One region of the Brevibacillus halotolerans genome, then DNA from elsewhere that is predicted to be linked to it. Evidence: riboswitches for the same ligand, from Rfam matches in the RefSeq annotation. Region 1 holds a riboswitch; the other holds the start of a gene.
The links. A riboswitch is a leader RNA that binds a small molecule or an ion and turns the genes downstream of it on or off. The one in region 1 is predicted to bind thiamine pyrophosphate.
Positions count from the first base shown of each region.

Region 2: another riboswitch for thiamine pyrophosphate. It lies ahead of thiO (glycine oxidase ThiO); the one in region 1 lies ahead of thiC (phosphomethylpyrimidine synthase ThiC).

Region 1 is NZ_JAPTNK010000003.1:339,076-347,280, forward strand. It holds gene O0550_RS06520 (HEPN domain-containing protein) at 41-907, opposite strand; gene O0550_RS06525 (peptidylprolyl isomerase) at 971-1,654, opposite strand; gene O0550_RS06530 (hypothetical protein) at 1,763-1,912, shown strand; TPP riboswitch at 2,035-2,151, shown strand; gene thiC (phosphomethylpyrimidine synthase ThiC) at 2,277-4,055, shown strand; gene lpdA (dihydrolipoyl dehydrogenase) at 4,194-5,606, opposite strand; gene O0550_RS06545 (dihydrolipoamide acetyltransferase family protein) at 5,611-6,930, opposite strand; gene O0550_RS06550 (alpha-ketoacid dehydrogenase subunit beta) at 7,002-7,979, opposite strand; gene pdhA (pyruvate dehydrogenase (acetyl-transferring) E1 component subunit alpha) at 7,983-8,205, opposite strand, start outside.
Region 2 is NZ_JAPTNK010000020.1:825-9,029, reverse strand. It holds gene O0550_RS20085 (arylamine N-acetyltransferase) at 1-173, shown strand, start outside; gene O0550_RS20080 (cyclase family protein) at 285-1,055, shown strand; gene O0550_RS20075 (Ig-like domain-containing protein) at 1,251-2,126, opposite strand; gene O0550_RS20070 (NAD kinase) at 2,238-3,041, opposite strand; gene O0550_RS20065 (YugN-like family protein) at 3,163-3,576, opposite strand; gene O0550_RS20060 (glycosyl hydrolase family 18 protein) at 3,762-4,814, shown strand; gene O0550_RS20055 (DUF3888 domain-containing protein) at 4,881-5,642, opposite strand; gene thiO (glycine oxidase ThiO) at 5,716-6,846, opposite strand; TPP riboswitch at 6,955-7,066, opposite strand; gene O0550_RS20045 (excisionase family DNA-binding protein) at 7,077-7,307, opposite strand; gene O0550_RS20040 (glucose-6-phosphate isomerase) at 7,311-8,205, opposite strand, start outside.

The DNA of each region.
Region 1 (8,205 bases):
TAGGAAGGATTCCCCTGCTATTTATCCACTTTATTTCATTCTAAGGCAAGACAATATGCTCAAAATAAGCAGGTGAAAACTCCTCCTTGTACGTTCTGCCTGTTAACACCAAATTGTCTAGTTGTTCCCTCAGCTTTTGTAGTTTGGTTTTTTCTAAAGCTAAATTAATAAGGGTAGCTCTGGCAATCTGACGTAATATCTGTATTTCTTCTTTGATTGTATTACCTAAATCCTTACCGCTATGAACCACTTCAGAACGATGGTTGTAGGAGCTTTTAATAAAATTGGCAATCCTAATCCTTTCTTCAGGTGTTTGCCCCAGATAATAAGCAATTCTTGTTCGTACCTTGTACGTAATCTCTCCCTTTTTACCATCTGGTACAAACAAGGACTCCAAAGCAATCCATAAATCTAATAACTCATCCTCCAACGATTTCTTTTCTAAAGCTAATAAATATCTACGATACGGAACGGTTGGAAACGAGATATCTGCATTCATGAGACGCTTGAACAATCCCTCTATTTGATCGGTATAGATAAACTTAGGACCATCTAATGAGCGTTTTACATAATTAATCCCATACCGATTTTCTTCCATTGTTAATAGATAAGGGATCGAACAAACCCCTTCGCCATTCGCCATGTTTAAGCGATTCTCTATTTCAGCTATAAAAGGACGATCCTCTTTTACTTTTAAGGTAGGATACTCTGCATAGAGAAACAATGAGTTTGGTTTTACCTTCTCTTCAAAATGAAGCCGATTCTCGTTCATCTGTGGACGCAAGCGCTCATGACAAATCTTATACAAGGGCTCAAAGCCGGATACCAGAAAGAAATCCTCACTAAGCTGTATACGAAGTGGTTTATCTGTTATGGTATTAAATACGGGTGCAATCAAGGTTGGCATGATGATCCCTCCATTCGCCACGGCTTTATAGGGTAAGACTCTTATAAAGGCTTCTGGCCGTTTTTACTTAGATGCTGATCCTTGTTCCTGACTCAAACGCTTAATGATATTTTCATTCTCAATCATATCCTCTTGCTTGTCCGCATACAACAATCCATAATGGGTTAGCATAGTAGAAATTTGATTATTATCCGTTAAAATGACATGCAGAACAGCTTTATTTTTGAAATCATAATACTCCAGAACTCTTCCTAGGTCGCGTGTTGGCGCTCCATATACCTTTTTGATATCCTCTAGAGTTAGTTGCTTTCCAGTCTCAAGATTTTTCATCAAATCTCCACGTTTTAACATCACTTGGGCAGCTACTAATGTAGGATTAGCCGTTTTGGTAAAATATAAGGGGTAGGCTTTATTCCATTTTGCCCCTGTTAGTGGGTTGATCTTGATAAAAGCTACTTCTTGCTCTACTTCTGGATTTGGTCCATTCTCTTCTTTTAAATTGGTACGAAAATTACTTTTAATGGTCTTTTTTTCTACAGCGGGACCATATATTTTTTCCATCTGGGCTAGTGTCGTTTTCCCAATCGTAGCTTGCTCTGTAAACTTGAGCTCAGCTGTGAGATCAATCTGATTAACCTTTATATCTTGGGCTTGTTCTGTAGGCGTAGTATTTGATTGATTTCCACTACAGCCTGTTACAAGTAATAAGCTAGCTAGCACTGCCATAAACATCGATCTTTTTTTCATGAAAATCTGTCCTCTCCTGTTTAACTATAATTCACAGCGTTACAAACACTTCCCTGTGCATGCGATACCAATTTCCCTCCCATACTAATCACGAAGGAGCTGATAAGGATGGCAAAAGATGATTTCTTAGTAGAAAATCCGCATCAAACATATAATAACCAATTTCAAGGCTTAGAACAAACCGGGAAACCTTTACCAGGAACCAAAAAGGTAAAGCAAAAGAATCATTCCCGTCAAGTTAAAACACGTGAAGGATAATCCTCTGCTAACAAACCGCTTGTCCTTGGCCGGATTGGCGGTTTTGTTTATTTGTCCCACACGTAACGTCCATCAGTCCTATTGACCCACATTTTCCCATATGATATGGTAAAAGGGCAACTACATATGGATACGGGAGCTTGGATGAAGCCAGGCTGAGAGGGTGGAGAACTCTGCTACCGACCGTGAAACCTGATCTGGATAATGCCAGCGTAGGAAACGATCCCATACGAATGACTTCGTTTATTTCAGCATGTTTATTTTGTATGGATAAGAGCCGTCAGCCTTTGCTGTATGGCTCTTTTTTAGTTTGTCGCTCCTACCGTCCCTTGCTAGTTGCCAAATGATGTTGGGAGGTATAGCAATGTCTATTTTATCAACTCCGTCTTTTTTTCCAGCAAGTCGCAAGAGATATGTGACAGGCTCAAGGCCTGATCTACTAGTTCCGTTTCGTGAAATTATGCTTTCCCCTACTGTTGATCAACAAGGGCGCGTTACTCCAAATGCTCCTTTGCAAGTGTATGATACGAGCGGACCCTACACAGATGAAACACTGTTTGAAACGATTGATCTAAGCAAAGGTCTTGCACCACTCCGCTCTCCTTGGATTTTAGAACGGAAGGACACAGAAACATATGGAGTCTCCAAAAATCTTGCCCCTACAAAATCAAAGGCCGCTAACCCGCTTCCTGTTCAAGAATTTGAAAATCGTCCATCTCTGCGAGCACGTAAAGGAAAACGCGTCACTCAGCTGCATTATGCACGTAAAGGCATCATTACACCTGAAATGGAATTCGCAGCGATACGTGAGGGAATAAAGCCAGAGGTAGTACGTCAAGAAATTGCCAGTGGACGCGCCATATTGCCGGCTAATATAAATCACCCTGAGCTTGAGCCTATGCTTATTGGAAAGCAATTTTTGGTAAAAATAAACGCTAATATTGGAAATTCGGCTGTTCTTTCCTCCATAGAAGATGAGGTTGAAAAAATGGTCTGGGCAATTCGCTGGGGAGCGGATACCATCATGGATTTATCGACCGGTAAAAATATTCACACGACACGTGAATGGATTTTACGGAATGCTCCTGTACCAGTCGGAACTGTACCATTGTATCAAGCTTTGGAGAAAGCGGGAGGACAACCAGAGAATTTATCCTGGGAATTATACCGGGATACGTTAATCGAGCAAGCAGAACAAGGTGTGGACTATTTCACAGTACATGCTGGACTTTTGCTTCGTTACATCCCCCTTACCATGAACCGCGTGACAGGAATCGTTTCGCGAGGAGGTTCCATTATGGCCTCTTGGTGTCTTACCTATCATCAGGAGAATTTCTTGTATACACATTTCCGTGAGATTTGTGAAATTGCAAGTGCTTACGATATCTCACTCTCCTTAGGGGATGGTCTGCGGCCGGGGTCCATTGCGGATGCCAATGATGCTGCTCAAATGGCGGAATTAGAAACCTTGGGTGAACTAACGAAAATTGCCTGGGAGTATGATGTTCAGGTCATGATCGAAGGGCCGGGACATGTTCCTATGCACAAGATTAAAGAAAACGTAGACATTCAGCAGGATATTTGTCAGGAGGCTCCCTTCTATACGTTAGGGCCGCTTACAACCGATATTGCCCCCGGATATGATCACATTACCTCTGCCATTGGTGCTGCTATGATTGGCTGGTTTGGTACTGCGATGCTATGCTATGTAACACCGAAAGAACATTTAGGACTGCCGAATAAGCATGATGTAAAAGAAGGGGTCATCGCCTATAAAATCGCAGCGCATGCCGCCGATCTAGCAAAAGGTCATCCCCTTGCTCAAGCATGGGATGATGCGATGTCAAAAGCACGATTTGAATTTCGCTGGCACGATCAATTTCATTTATCATTAGATCCCGAGCGAGCACGCGATTATCATGATGAAGCCCTTCCCGCTGAACCAGCTAAAACAGCACATTTTTGCTCGATGTGTGGGCCGAAATTTTGCAGTATGAAAATTAGTCATGAGTTAAAAGGAATGGTTGATAACAGTCCATTGGCAGATAAAAGTACAGCAAGTCTTGAAGATTCTCTCATTGAAACAGGACTTTCTCAAAAGGCAGAAGAGTTTAAACGCTCTGGCTCTAAAATGTATACCTGAGATCTTTTATTAGCTTGTATTACACAGTAATGCTGTACACCCTCTTGTCTTTTTCTTGTAAGCTAATATGATCTTCTTTTACGAGTAAAGAAAAAAGGTTGCTGAAATAAACCAGCAACCTTTTTTTATAGAAAGCAATTATTTTACCACTACGTGGATCGGACGACCAAGCGCCATTTCCGCAGCTTCCAATGTTACTTCGCCCAAAGTTGGGTGAGCATGGATAGTTAGCTCGATATCTTCTAATGTAGCACCCATCTCAATAGCCAAAGCTACTTCAGATACGATGTTAGAAGCATCTTCCCCAACGAATTGTGCACCTAGAACTACTCCTGTTTCTTTGTCAGCAATGATTTTTGCAAATCCTTCGCCGGCATTAACAGATAGAGCACGTCCGTTAGCAGCATAAGGGAAACGACCTACAACTACATCTAGACCTTGTTCTTTTGCTTCTCTTTCAGAGATACCCACACTGGACATTTCTGGATCGGAGAATACAACAGAAGGAATGCACTTGTAATCCACTTCAGCCGCATGTCCCGCAATTGCTTCAGCAGCCACTTTACCTTCATAAGAAGCTTTGTGAGCTAGCGCAAGACCTGGAACAATGTCACCAATCGCGTAGATGTGTGGTAGACTTGTACGACCTTGTTTATCTACTTCGATCAATCCGCGCTCGTTCATTTTCACGCCGATTGCTTCAAGACCGATATCATTTGTGTTAGGCTTACGGCCAACAGTAACTAGTACGTAATCAGCTTCAAAGGACATTTCTTCACCTTTAACTTCTGCTTTTACGACTACACCGTTTTCTGATTCTTCCACACCTTTTGCAAGAGCTTTGGTATGAATTTTCACGTTGTGTTTTTTCAAACGACGTTCAACTAGACGAGTCATGTCTTGTTCAAATCCAGGTAGGATATGGTCTGCACCCTCAAGGATTGTAAGTTCTGTGCCAAATTTAGCAAGAACTGTACCTAGTTCAACCCCGATGTATCCACCGCCGATAACTACCATGCGTTTTGGAATTTCGCCAAGACTTAATACCTCAGTAGAGGACAATACTCGCTTGCTCCATTTAAACGCTGGAAGTTCGAACGGACGAGAACCGGTTGCGATAATCGCATTGTTGAACTTGAATTTAAGGGACTCATTATCGTTATAAACGCTGATTTCATTCTCAGACAAGAAGAACGCTTCCCCAGAAACTAGACGTATTTTGTTTCCTTTGAACAAGGAAGCAACCCCGCCAGTCAATTGTTTCACGATGCCGCTTTTCCATTCTTGTACCTTCGCATAGTCAACTTTTACGTTTTCCATGGTAATACCCATGCTAGCGCCATGCTGTGCATTTTCATAAACGTGAGAAGCATGGATAAGAGCTTTTGATGGGATACAACCCACGTTCAAGCATACGCCACCTACGTTAGCACGTTCTACTACAACTACGCTTTTCCCCAATTGAGCTGCGCGGATTGCTGCGACATAACCACCAGGACCTGCCCCGATGACTACTACGTCAATTTCTTCTACGAATTCTCCTACTACCATGTTGTTATCCCTCCATAACCAATAGTGTTGGGTTCTCCAGAAGCTTTTTGATATAGTTCATGAAACGTTGCGCTGGATCTCCATCGATTATACGGTGGTCAAAGCTTAGAGACAACGCTAAGACTGGTGCAACAACAATCTCACCGTTTTTCACTACTGGTTTCTCTTCAATGCGACCTACACCCAAAATAGCTACTTCAGGATGGTTGATCACTGGAGTGAAGAACATTCCACCAGCAGAACCGATGTTTGTGATGCTGAAAGTAGAACCTTTCATTTCATCGGCAGTTGCTTTACGGTCACGAGCTTTACCAGCTAATTCGTTAATCTCAGCAGAGATTTCGAAGATGGATTTATGATCTGCGCCTTTAACTACAGGTACGAGCAAGCCGTCTTCTGTAGATGTTGCAATACCAATATTATAGTACTTTTTGAAGATGATTTCTTGTGTTTCATCATCCATAGAAGTGTTAAGGATTGGGAATTTTTTCAAACCAGCCACTACTGCTTTCACAATGAATGGAAGGTAAGTTAATTTAATTCCTTGTTCCATAGCTAGTGGTTTACCTTCTTTACGTAGGTTAACCAAGCCAGTAACGTCTACTTCGTCAAACAAAGTAACGTGTGGAGCTGTGTATTTAGATTTAACCATCGCTTTAGAAATAGCTTTACGGATACCTTTCAAAGGTACGCGCTCTTCTAATTCGAAAGCTTGTGGAGCGTAGTGTTGTGTAGGTGTAGCTGCTGCTGCTTGAGAAGCAGTTGGTGCTGCAGCCGCCGCTGGTGCTGCTGCTTGAGCAGGTGCTGTAGCCCCACCAGCAAGATATGCATCTACATCAGCTTTGGTAATTCGACCAACTTTACCGCCTGTACCTGGTACAAGCGCCAAATCGATGTTCTTTTCACGAGCATATTTACGCACGGAAGGAGTAGCAAGTACTTGCTTGCGATCAATTGGAGCTCCACCTTGAGCAACAGCTGGTTCTGCAGCCGCCGCTGGTGCTTCAGTAGCTTTAGGAGCTTCTTGAGCAGGTGCTGCGCTTTCGCCACCATGTCCATGATCTGCACCTTCAGGCAATGCACCTTCTACTTCAATAACACATAGTGTGTCACCTACTGTAGAAACAGTACCTTCACTCACATTGATCTCAACTACTTTACCTGCAACAGGAGATGGTAGTTCTACCATGGATTTATCATTTTGTACTTCTAGGATAACTTGATCCTCTTCAATTGTATCTCCTACAGCAACATGCCACTTTGCAATTTCGCCTTCGTGGATACCTTCACCGGTTTCCGGAAGTTTATATTCAAATCGTGCCACTATAATTCCCTCCTATCGATTTCGAGAAAAGAAGGCGGAAAGCTTACTTTCCGCCATTGATTATACGAATCTTAGAACTCCAATACGCGGTTCACGCCGTCAATAACACCTTTTACATCAGGCAGCCAAACATCTTCTGCTTGTGCAAACGGGAACACGGAATCTGGAGGTGCGATACGAAGAACAGGCGCTTCTAGATGTAAGATAGCTTTTTCGTTGATTTGCGCGATGATTTCAGCAGCGACACCGGCAGTGCGTTGTGCTTCTTGCACAACGATTGCACGATTTGTTTTTTGTACGGAAGCAAGGATTGTTTCCATATCTAATGGAGAAAGGGTGCGCAAGTCGATAACTTCAGCGCTTTTACCTTGTTTTTCTAATTCTTCCGCAGCTTTCATGCTTGTTTGAACCATTGCACCGTAAGTGATGATCGTTACATCTGTACCCTCACGAACGATGTTTGCTTTACCCAATGGGATTGTATATTCGCCTTCTGGTACTTCTTGACGGAAGGAGCGATATAGTTTCATATGCTCAAGGAAGATTACCGGATCGTTATCGCGAATCGCGGAGATCAATAGACCTTTTGCATCGTAAGGATTAGATGGGATTACTACTTTCACACCTGGTGTTTGAAGGAAGATACCTTCTAGTGAGTCAGAATGCAACTCAGGGGTTTTTACGCCACCACCAAATGGAGAGCGGAATACGATTGGGCTAGTGAAATTTCCACCAGAACGGTAACGCATACGAGCAGCTTGAGTTACGATCGCATCAATCGTTTCAAAAACGAAACCAAAGAATTGAATCTCAACAACTGGACGGAATCCGTTGACACCAAGACCTACTGCCAATCCGCCGAATCCAGATTCAGCTAGCGGTGTATCGAATACGCGATCTTCGCCAAACTCTTTTTGCAGATTTTCTGTTGCACGGAATACACCGCCATTATTACCCACGTCTTCCCCAAAAACTAGAACTTGAGGGTCGCGTGCCAATTCAATACGCATCGCATCAGTAATGGCTTGAATCATTGTCAAATTTGCCATGGCTTACTTCGACTCCTTTGCCAGATATTCTGCTTTTTGTTCTTCTAGGTGTGGAGGCAAAGTCTCGAACATCACATCAATAAGCTCAGAAACTTTCATTTTTGCTGTTTCGTCAGCTTTCTTGATTTGCTCAGCAACATGGGCTTTTGCCTCTTCGATTACTGCCTCTTCATCTTGCTCGCTCCATAGACCTTTTGCTTCTAGGAACTTACGGAAACGAATTAAT
Region 2 (8,205 bases), on a different contig from region 1:
GTGGGAATGAAAAGCTTATACTTCTGTCTAATACGGAAGAGATAGAAAAGGTCTTACAGGAGGAATTCAAGCTCCCCAGATTACCTGTAAGAGAAGCTGTCGAGGTTCTTGCTGAATTAGGAATTAACATCTTTGAAAAAAAGATAGAAAAGCAACAAAATAATTTGGTTTAAACATAATTCACCGTGTCGTCATTGTCAAATGGAGGAAAAAATAGTAGGATCATTTTCCACACATATGCTTGTAGAAAAACATTTGAAAAGCTGTGACCAGAGGAGGATTTTATGGCTAAACCACAATTTATTGATTTAAGCGTTACTCTAAGTCCCAACATAAAAGAGCCGTTACCGGCAAAAATTGATTATTCCTCCCATGAGGAAGGTGCCATTCAGGCAGCTCATATCCTAGGTCTTACTCCTGAAGACTTTCCAGAGAAAAAAGCTTGGGCAACGGAGACAGTGACCGCAAATACTCATTCAGGAACACATGTTGACGCCCCTTGGCATTACTGGCCGACTTCAGAAGGTCAACCTTCCAAAACCATTGATGAGCTACCACTAGAATGGTTTTTTGCAGACGGTGTTGTATTTGATTTTAGTAACAAGGAATCCGGTTATGAAATTACGACGAATGACCTGATTCAAAAGCTAAAGGAGATGGATTATCAGCTAAAACCATACGATATTGTGTTAATTCGTTCCGATGCTGATAAAAAAATGATGGATGACAACTATGCTTACATTCATGTTGGCGTATCTGCCGAAGCAACTCGCTGGCTTATTGAGCAAGGAATCAAGGTCATGGGTACTGACGGCTGGGGCTGGGACATCCCTCTTACTATTCAAGCTGCGAATTACAAGCAAAAGCCACGGGAAGGACTTCTCTGGGCAGCTCATTACGTTGGAAGAGATAAAGAATATTGCCAAATCGAAAAGCTTGCTAACCTAGATAAAATCCCGACACCTTATGGCTTCAAAATCAGTTGTTTTCCCATTAAAATCGACAAAGCAAGTGGAGCTTGGACAAGGCCTGTAGCGATTATTGAAACCCCGTAGATACGACAAAAGACCAAAGGATATGAAGGTACTCATTCTAAAAAATTGACTACTCAATCTCAAATAGCCTTAGTCCCATTTGCTGGACTGAGGTTTATTTATTGCCCATGAAAAATCCCCTTTACCGCTTACCGTTGTGCTACTCACACAGGTAATGTAAAGGGGATGCTTTTTTACTTTATCGAGATGCTCTTCTTAGTAAACATTCACGGTGATGTTTACGTTCTTGTTACCGAATTTCACCTTAACAATTGCTTTACCAGCTTTACGCGGAATAATTTTTCCGTTTTTAACTGTCACGATATCCGTATTCGTGCTTGTCCATGTTGCTTTAGAGGTAACATCCTCGTTTGATCCTGCTTTGTAGATAGCAGTAGCTTTTATCTCAAAATCATCATCGTCTTTGAACAAATGTAGCTGCTGTGTCGTAACCAACAATTTATTCATTTGGTCGACTTGTACGCTTACAGTTGCCTTTTTGTTACCAAAGCTTGCTGTTACCGTAGCTGAACCCGCTTCTTTTGGTTTAATTAATCCTTTATCAACAGTAACTACATTACCTTTTACCTGCCAAGTTACTTTATCTGTAACATTTTCCTTGGAAGAATCCGTATAAACAGCCGTCACAGAAACTTTTTTCGAATCATTTCGAAGCAAATCCACTTTTTTCGAGCTTACTTCCAATACTTTCAGCTTTTTGGATACCGTTACAGACGTGGTAACTGATTTACCCATATAGCTGGCTGTAATTACCGCTGTTCCTGCTCCTACAGCTTTTACTCTACCGTTAGTAACCGTTGCTACCGAACTGTTTGACGTACTCCAAGCTGCCTTGGAAGTGACAGAAACAGGTCTTCCTACTGTGTATTGTGCACTTAGAGTAAGTGATTTCGTGTTCCCTGCTTCAAGTGCCAGAGTATTGGCTGAAATCTTCAAAGAAGACAGAACCTTCTCGGCAGGCTTGGTTGCAGGCTTGGTTGCGGCTTCCAAAACGGAAGTAGTCGGCATGCCAAAGGCCATACAAATAGCTAAACCCAATCCAAATATCTTATAAAACCTATTCTTTCTCATTCGTTCACCCATCCTCTAACTATCTTTAACGTAAATGAAATTCATATCTCATATAATTATATCGGTAAAGAAGGGGAACTTGTAAAGACTAAAAACCAATTTTTTGTAATATTAACCATGAATAAAAGCTTTACGCACACGATCCCAAAAGGTTAGACGCTTGTATCGAGCAAATTTGACCTTTTGAGGACCAACACGACAGGTGATTGAATCAACATTTTTCCAAACGCCCTGCTCTCGATCCATGCCAAGCATGATTTCAGGATTCATAATAATCAGCTCTACCTGATGGTGCTTAGGTAAAACTAGTGCGCTGTTTATCGTCCGATAGGATTGATTATTGATGGAAGCAATTTCTGCTAGCTGAATTGCCTCTAGGGAAGGATGCAGCAAGGCACCATCCACCGCTTTATTATAAGCAGTGCTACCTGAAGGCGATGAAATAATAAGACCGTCTCCGCGAAAATGTTCAAATTCTTGCTCATTAATAAAAACGGAGACTACCAAGGAAGAAAGGCTGGCATTGCGAATGACTAGTTCATTTAGTGCCCACTTCTCCAATAGCTGTCCATCCTTGGTACGAATTTGACAGGAAACAGTTGGGTATTCGGCTATTAAAGGGTCTACCTGTTCCAAGGCCTCAGCAAATTCATCCAATTGATCAGGATGCCAGTCCGCATAAAATCCCAAATGGCCCGTATGAATCCCAATATAATGCGGCTCGAATCCATATTGATGAACAGCTTCCAGCATGGTTCCATCACCTCCAATAGACAAAACCATATCCGGTTTTTCTTGACTATTGGCATCTAAAAAACGATAGGAACGCGAAGTGGAAGCAGCCAGCTTTTCACGCAACCTTATATCCACCTGACGTGTATGATCATCATTACGTAAAACCGTTGCGATTTTCATTTCGTTAAAATCCTTTCTCTTTTGCGATAACCTTGATTTCATATTCATCATACTATTGCAAGTAGCTATCAGCAAATGAGTTAACAACTATTTTACAAAAGGTCGAGAATTTCTCTTTTCCTCATTCTCCCGCAAATATCGTCTGCTCTAATCTATTCAACAGTTCTTCAGCCTGTACAATGTATGTCGATTCTATATCCGCATCTTTATTAATGGGTTCTTGAAACTGATTAAACATAGAGGAAACGACCGAAGCGGCTGCATAATCAGTATCATCATCAGCGCCGGTTTGGTAGATATGCTTCAGGACAAATGGTTGTTCAAAGCGTAAAACAGCTTGAGGCTGATCTAACTCACCGCTCACTACCTGTACAGGTAAACGTAAGAACACCATGCCTTTATCATCGAGCTTGCGATCCAAAAAGCCACTTCTATATTCCCAATTGGACAAAGTAAAGCCTTCTTTCCCCAACGTCTCCATAAGATCACCGTATGTCGCTTGTTTCCCTTCAATTTGACTTCCTATTTGTTTCATCGAAGCTACCCCTTTCCTTTCTTCTTATCCGTATAGCCTTCTCCAAATTACTTTGATTTAATTAGCATCCATCATTTACCACCAGTAACTTTTAAAGGAATTCAATGCTCTGTGTCGAAAGGGAAGGACAAGAAGAAATCTATCAATTTACAACATGTACTTACTCGGAAAGGAATTTTATTTTTGTGAAACGAATCTTGCTAACACTATCGCTACTTTCAATTACACTCGGAGGAAGCCAGCTAGAAGCAGCCACTGGCTCAAATGTATCGGCAGCTCCAAAGGTAACGGCTACACAAAAGGTAGTTAGCTATTATGCCGAAAATTATCCAGGTGATTTAGCCGCCTATACCTCCCTGCATCATTACCAGGATAGAATCTCTGACGTCGCCTTCTTTAACTACAATGCTACCAAGGAAGGCTATTTGGTAGGAGACCTGCCTAAAACAGCGTTACAGTTAACGAAAGATACAAAAAAGGGCAGCTTTTTAGTCATTACGAATCATGGGAAAAAATTATTTGATAAGGAAATCGTTCATTCGATCCTGGCCAACAAGGACTATAAAGCGCGTTTTATCCAACAAGTCCTTACCACCGTACAGCAAAATCAATTGTCAGGTGCTAATCTTGATTTTGAAAATGTTCCGGCCGAAGATCGTCAGGCCTATTCCTCGTTCGTTGGAAGCTTAGCAGACCAGCTTCATGCGATTAAAAAGCAATTAATCGTCTCTGTCCCTGCCAAAACAAACGATGACCCTGCTATCTTCTGGGTATATGGCTTTGATTTAAAAGCACTGGGTGCCAAGGCCGACTATCTTCAACTAATGACGTATGATGAGCATGGAACTTGGTCAGAGGAAGGTCCAGTTGCCTCCTACAATTGGGTGGAGGATGTTATACGCTATAGCGTCTCTCAAGTACCAGCCTATAAGCTATTAATGGGTATTCCAAGCTATGGCTACGAGTGGAGTACCGAGAAAAAAAGGGCAATCAGCTTTCGTAATATACCTGCCATCATTAAGGAAAATCAAGCCGTTCCAGCATGGCATGATACATATAAATCGCCCTATCTGCACTATATGAAAAACGGCGTTTGGCATACCCTTTGGTATGAGAATGAATATAGTATCGCCGCTAAACGTAGCTTGGCTCTAAAGTACAAGCTGGCTGGCTTTGCCGTTTGGCGCCTCGGATATGAGAACGACACTTTTTGGACGGCACTTCTTCCTAAGTCATAAATGAAACTGGTTTTTCCATTCCAAAAGCCGTCAGCATTTCAAGTTGCTGACGGCTTTTGAGCTATTCTATACGAATGCCAAGCTGACTTTCGACACTTCCTTACTAGGTACATGCTTCATCTTATCCAGCTTCCATGTCCCTAGCTCCTTAAGCAGGAAATAGACGATCTGCCGCCCATCTGGTCGCTTATACAAGATGTAGCCGTCCCGTTTACCAAGAAAGGTCATAGGCAATAGATAAACTTGCTTTTGAATCGCTTCTTTTTGGGAAAGCAATTCCTGATTCAGCAAGAGTAAGGCATGATCAGGATCATCGCGATATTGGTGAGCAATTTGGTAATATCCGATTTGCTGATAGCCAGCCAATTTTATTTGAAAGTAATCCTCAAATTCCTTTTGTACCTGTTGCTCCTCCACCTTGCGCTTTTCCTCCCACTCGTCGCCTTGATGAGAATATCCAGTCAATTGTACCCCGTTTGGGTGTACTGCAAGCTTAATCGTTTCAATTGCAAAAGGCGGTGAATGATTTCCCTCATAGGTTTTCACCTGAAAAACAGCTTCAAAGGAATGAGGCTGATTGGTTAGACGAGAGACACCTACCACCTTGGCTGAGGATAGATCATAGGCTCGTGGATAACCATAGTAGTGAGTGATTGCTTTGATTACATGGGGATTCATCGTCAAAATAAGAGCTCCTTGTATCGGATCAGAAGGTACAGGAGATGGTAGTTGAGCCCATGCGATCTCTGAAGAGGTAGATACAGTAAACAGAAGCACAGTAAAAGCAACTATCGCCATATGCTGCCATCTATTTGCCCATTGCTTCATCTGCGATCATCTCCTTTTTCTGTTAACCTTCCTCAAACTCCCATGCTTTATGAAAAGGGTGAGCGCCTTCTCCTCATTTTTCCTCGGACGAAACAAGACTGAACCTATTAGGCAAGAAAGGATTCATATGCTCTGTTTCATCTGAACTGACATATTCGGCGATCAGCTTCGCCGTAATCGGCGCTAACAGGATTCCATTCCGGTAGTGTCCGCAGGCTAGCGTTAGCCCACTCCAGTTTGGCACTGGCCCTAAAATAGGATGTCCATCAGCCGTAGCAGGCCGTAATCCTGCCCAAGCCTGTAAAAATGGAGCTTCGGAAATCGCTGGTACAATTGACATTGCCCCCGTTAATACTTTCGAAACACCATAAACAGTGGAAGAGCGGTCAAAGCCGGCTAAATCTTCTGTAGCTCCAACAATAATTCGTCTATCCTGCTTAGGCACTAGATAGCCGTTTTTTCCAAAGACTACATGGGAAAGAGGCAAATGATTCGAATCAACCGCCGCGATTTGTCCCCTTACTGGATAGACAGGTACATTCACTCCCACCTGACGTAAGATATCAGCAGTCCACGCCCCGGCTGCTACAATCACGTGATTAGCTTCCAGCTCCCCTTTCTCTGTTACAACGCCAGTCATTTTCCTTCCAGCATGCTTTAATCTGATTACAGCAGTATTTTGTAATAAACGAACATGTCGGTTTTTGGCCTGTATCACTAGGGCTTCTACTAACAGACGGTTATTGATATCAGCCTCGTGTGGAGAATAGATGGCTTGGCGTACCATTTTCGATAAATGTGGCTCTTGTTTTTGCACTTCTTTTCCAGACAACAATCGGATATCATAACCTTCAGACTTTTGCCACTGGTAGCGCTCCTGCAACCATTCCTCCTCCATGTCGGTCATGGCTACTGTCAGAATACCTGCTGTAGATAGCTGGCAATCAATGCCGGTAGCCTCCTTCAGTTCAAGCACCCAATTCTTATATAGCTGCAATGAACGTATTCCCATGTCAAGAAGCGGCCCCGGCTTCGTAAATTCCTTTAAAGGAGCAAGCATTCCCGCCGCTGCAACGGATGCCTCCCCTCCAAACACTCCCTTTTCGATGAGAGTAACCGTCATGCCTACGTGAGCAAGTTCCGTGGCAATCGCCAAACCAATAATTCCTCCGCCAATCACAATGATGTCTGAACAGCTTTTCATTGTTCTTCACCCTTTCTCGTATCTACTGAGTGGGGAATCGATTGGCTCTCTACACAAAGAAATGAAAAAACCCACTTCTCCGCGCAGGAAAAGTGGGAAAATCACCAACACCAAATCTAACCACTTCCCTTCGCCAGCATGACCTGGATCAGGTAAAAAGGGTCAACAGACACGCTCTGTCCTCTCAGCCCTGCAAGTTAGGACTCCCCCAGTAGATCAATGTGAAATTATTAATCTTCGTCCTTGTAATCATAGCTTTCGGGAATTGGCTCGAATTTTTCCGCCTCTTCAAAAGCCTTCAGTCTCTCTAGCTCCTCCATATGATAAGTAAACTGCTCCTTATTAATAAAGTAGTCCTCACCATTATGGACGGCACGGATACGTCTCTCCGCTATCTTTTCTCGTATAAACCATTCAGGCATATCCAGATAAGCAGCTGTTTCCTTTACAGTTAAATACATGGTTTACTGTCCTTTTAAGCGGGCCTCCAGCTCAGCCTTCTGCTTTTCAAAACCTGGCTTACCAAGAAGTGCGAACATGTTCGCTTTATAAGCCTCTACGCCAGGCTGATCAAATGGGTTCACACCTAGCAGATAACCGCTGATGCCGCATGCTTTTTCAAAGAAATAAAGAAGCTCACCAATATGATACGCTGATAGCTCAGGCAATTCAACTACAAGGTTAGGAACGCCGCCGTCCATGTGCGCTAACATCGTGCCTTCCATTGCCTTTTTGTTAACAAAATCCATGCCTTTTCCACTAAGGAAGTTCAAGCCATCTAAATTAGCGGCATCCTGCATGATTTCAACGTCAGTCGCTGGTTGTGCAACGGAAAGCACCGTTTCAAACAAATTGCGCGAGCCGTCTTGAATAAATTGCCCCATAGAATGAAGGTCAGCAGAGAAATCAGCAGCAGCCGGGAAGATTCCGCGACCATCCTTCCCTTCAGACTCTCCAAACAACTGCTTCCACCATTCATTGAAATAATGGAATTGAGGTTCGTAGCTTACTAGCATCTCAATTTGCTTCCCTTTGCGTAATAAGCAATTGCGGATAGCAGCATATTGATAGCATTCATTTTCTCCAAGAGCTGGATTCATATAGCGCTGACGAGCCGCCTGTGCCCCACTCATCAAGGCATCGATATCTGCACCTGATACAGCGATAGGCAACAATCCTACTGCTGTTAACACAGAGAAGCGTCCACCAACATTATCTGGAATAACGAAGCTCTCATAACCTTCTTCGTTCGCTACTTGCTTCAAAGCCCCGCGCGCTTTATCTGTTGTTGCGTAAATACGTTTACGCGCTTCTTCCTTGCCATACTTTTTCTCCATGAACTCACGGAAAATACGGAAA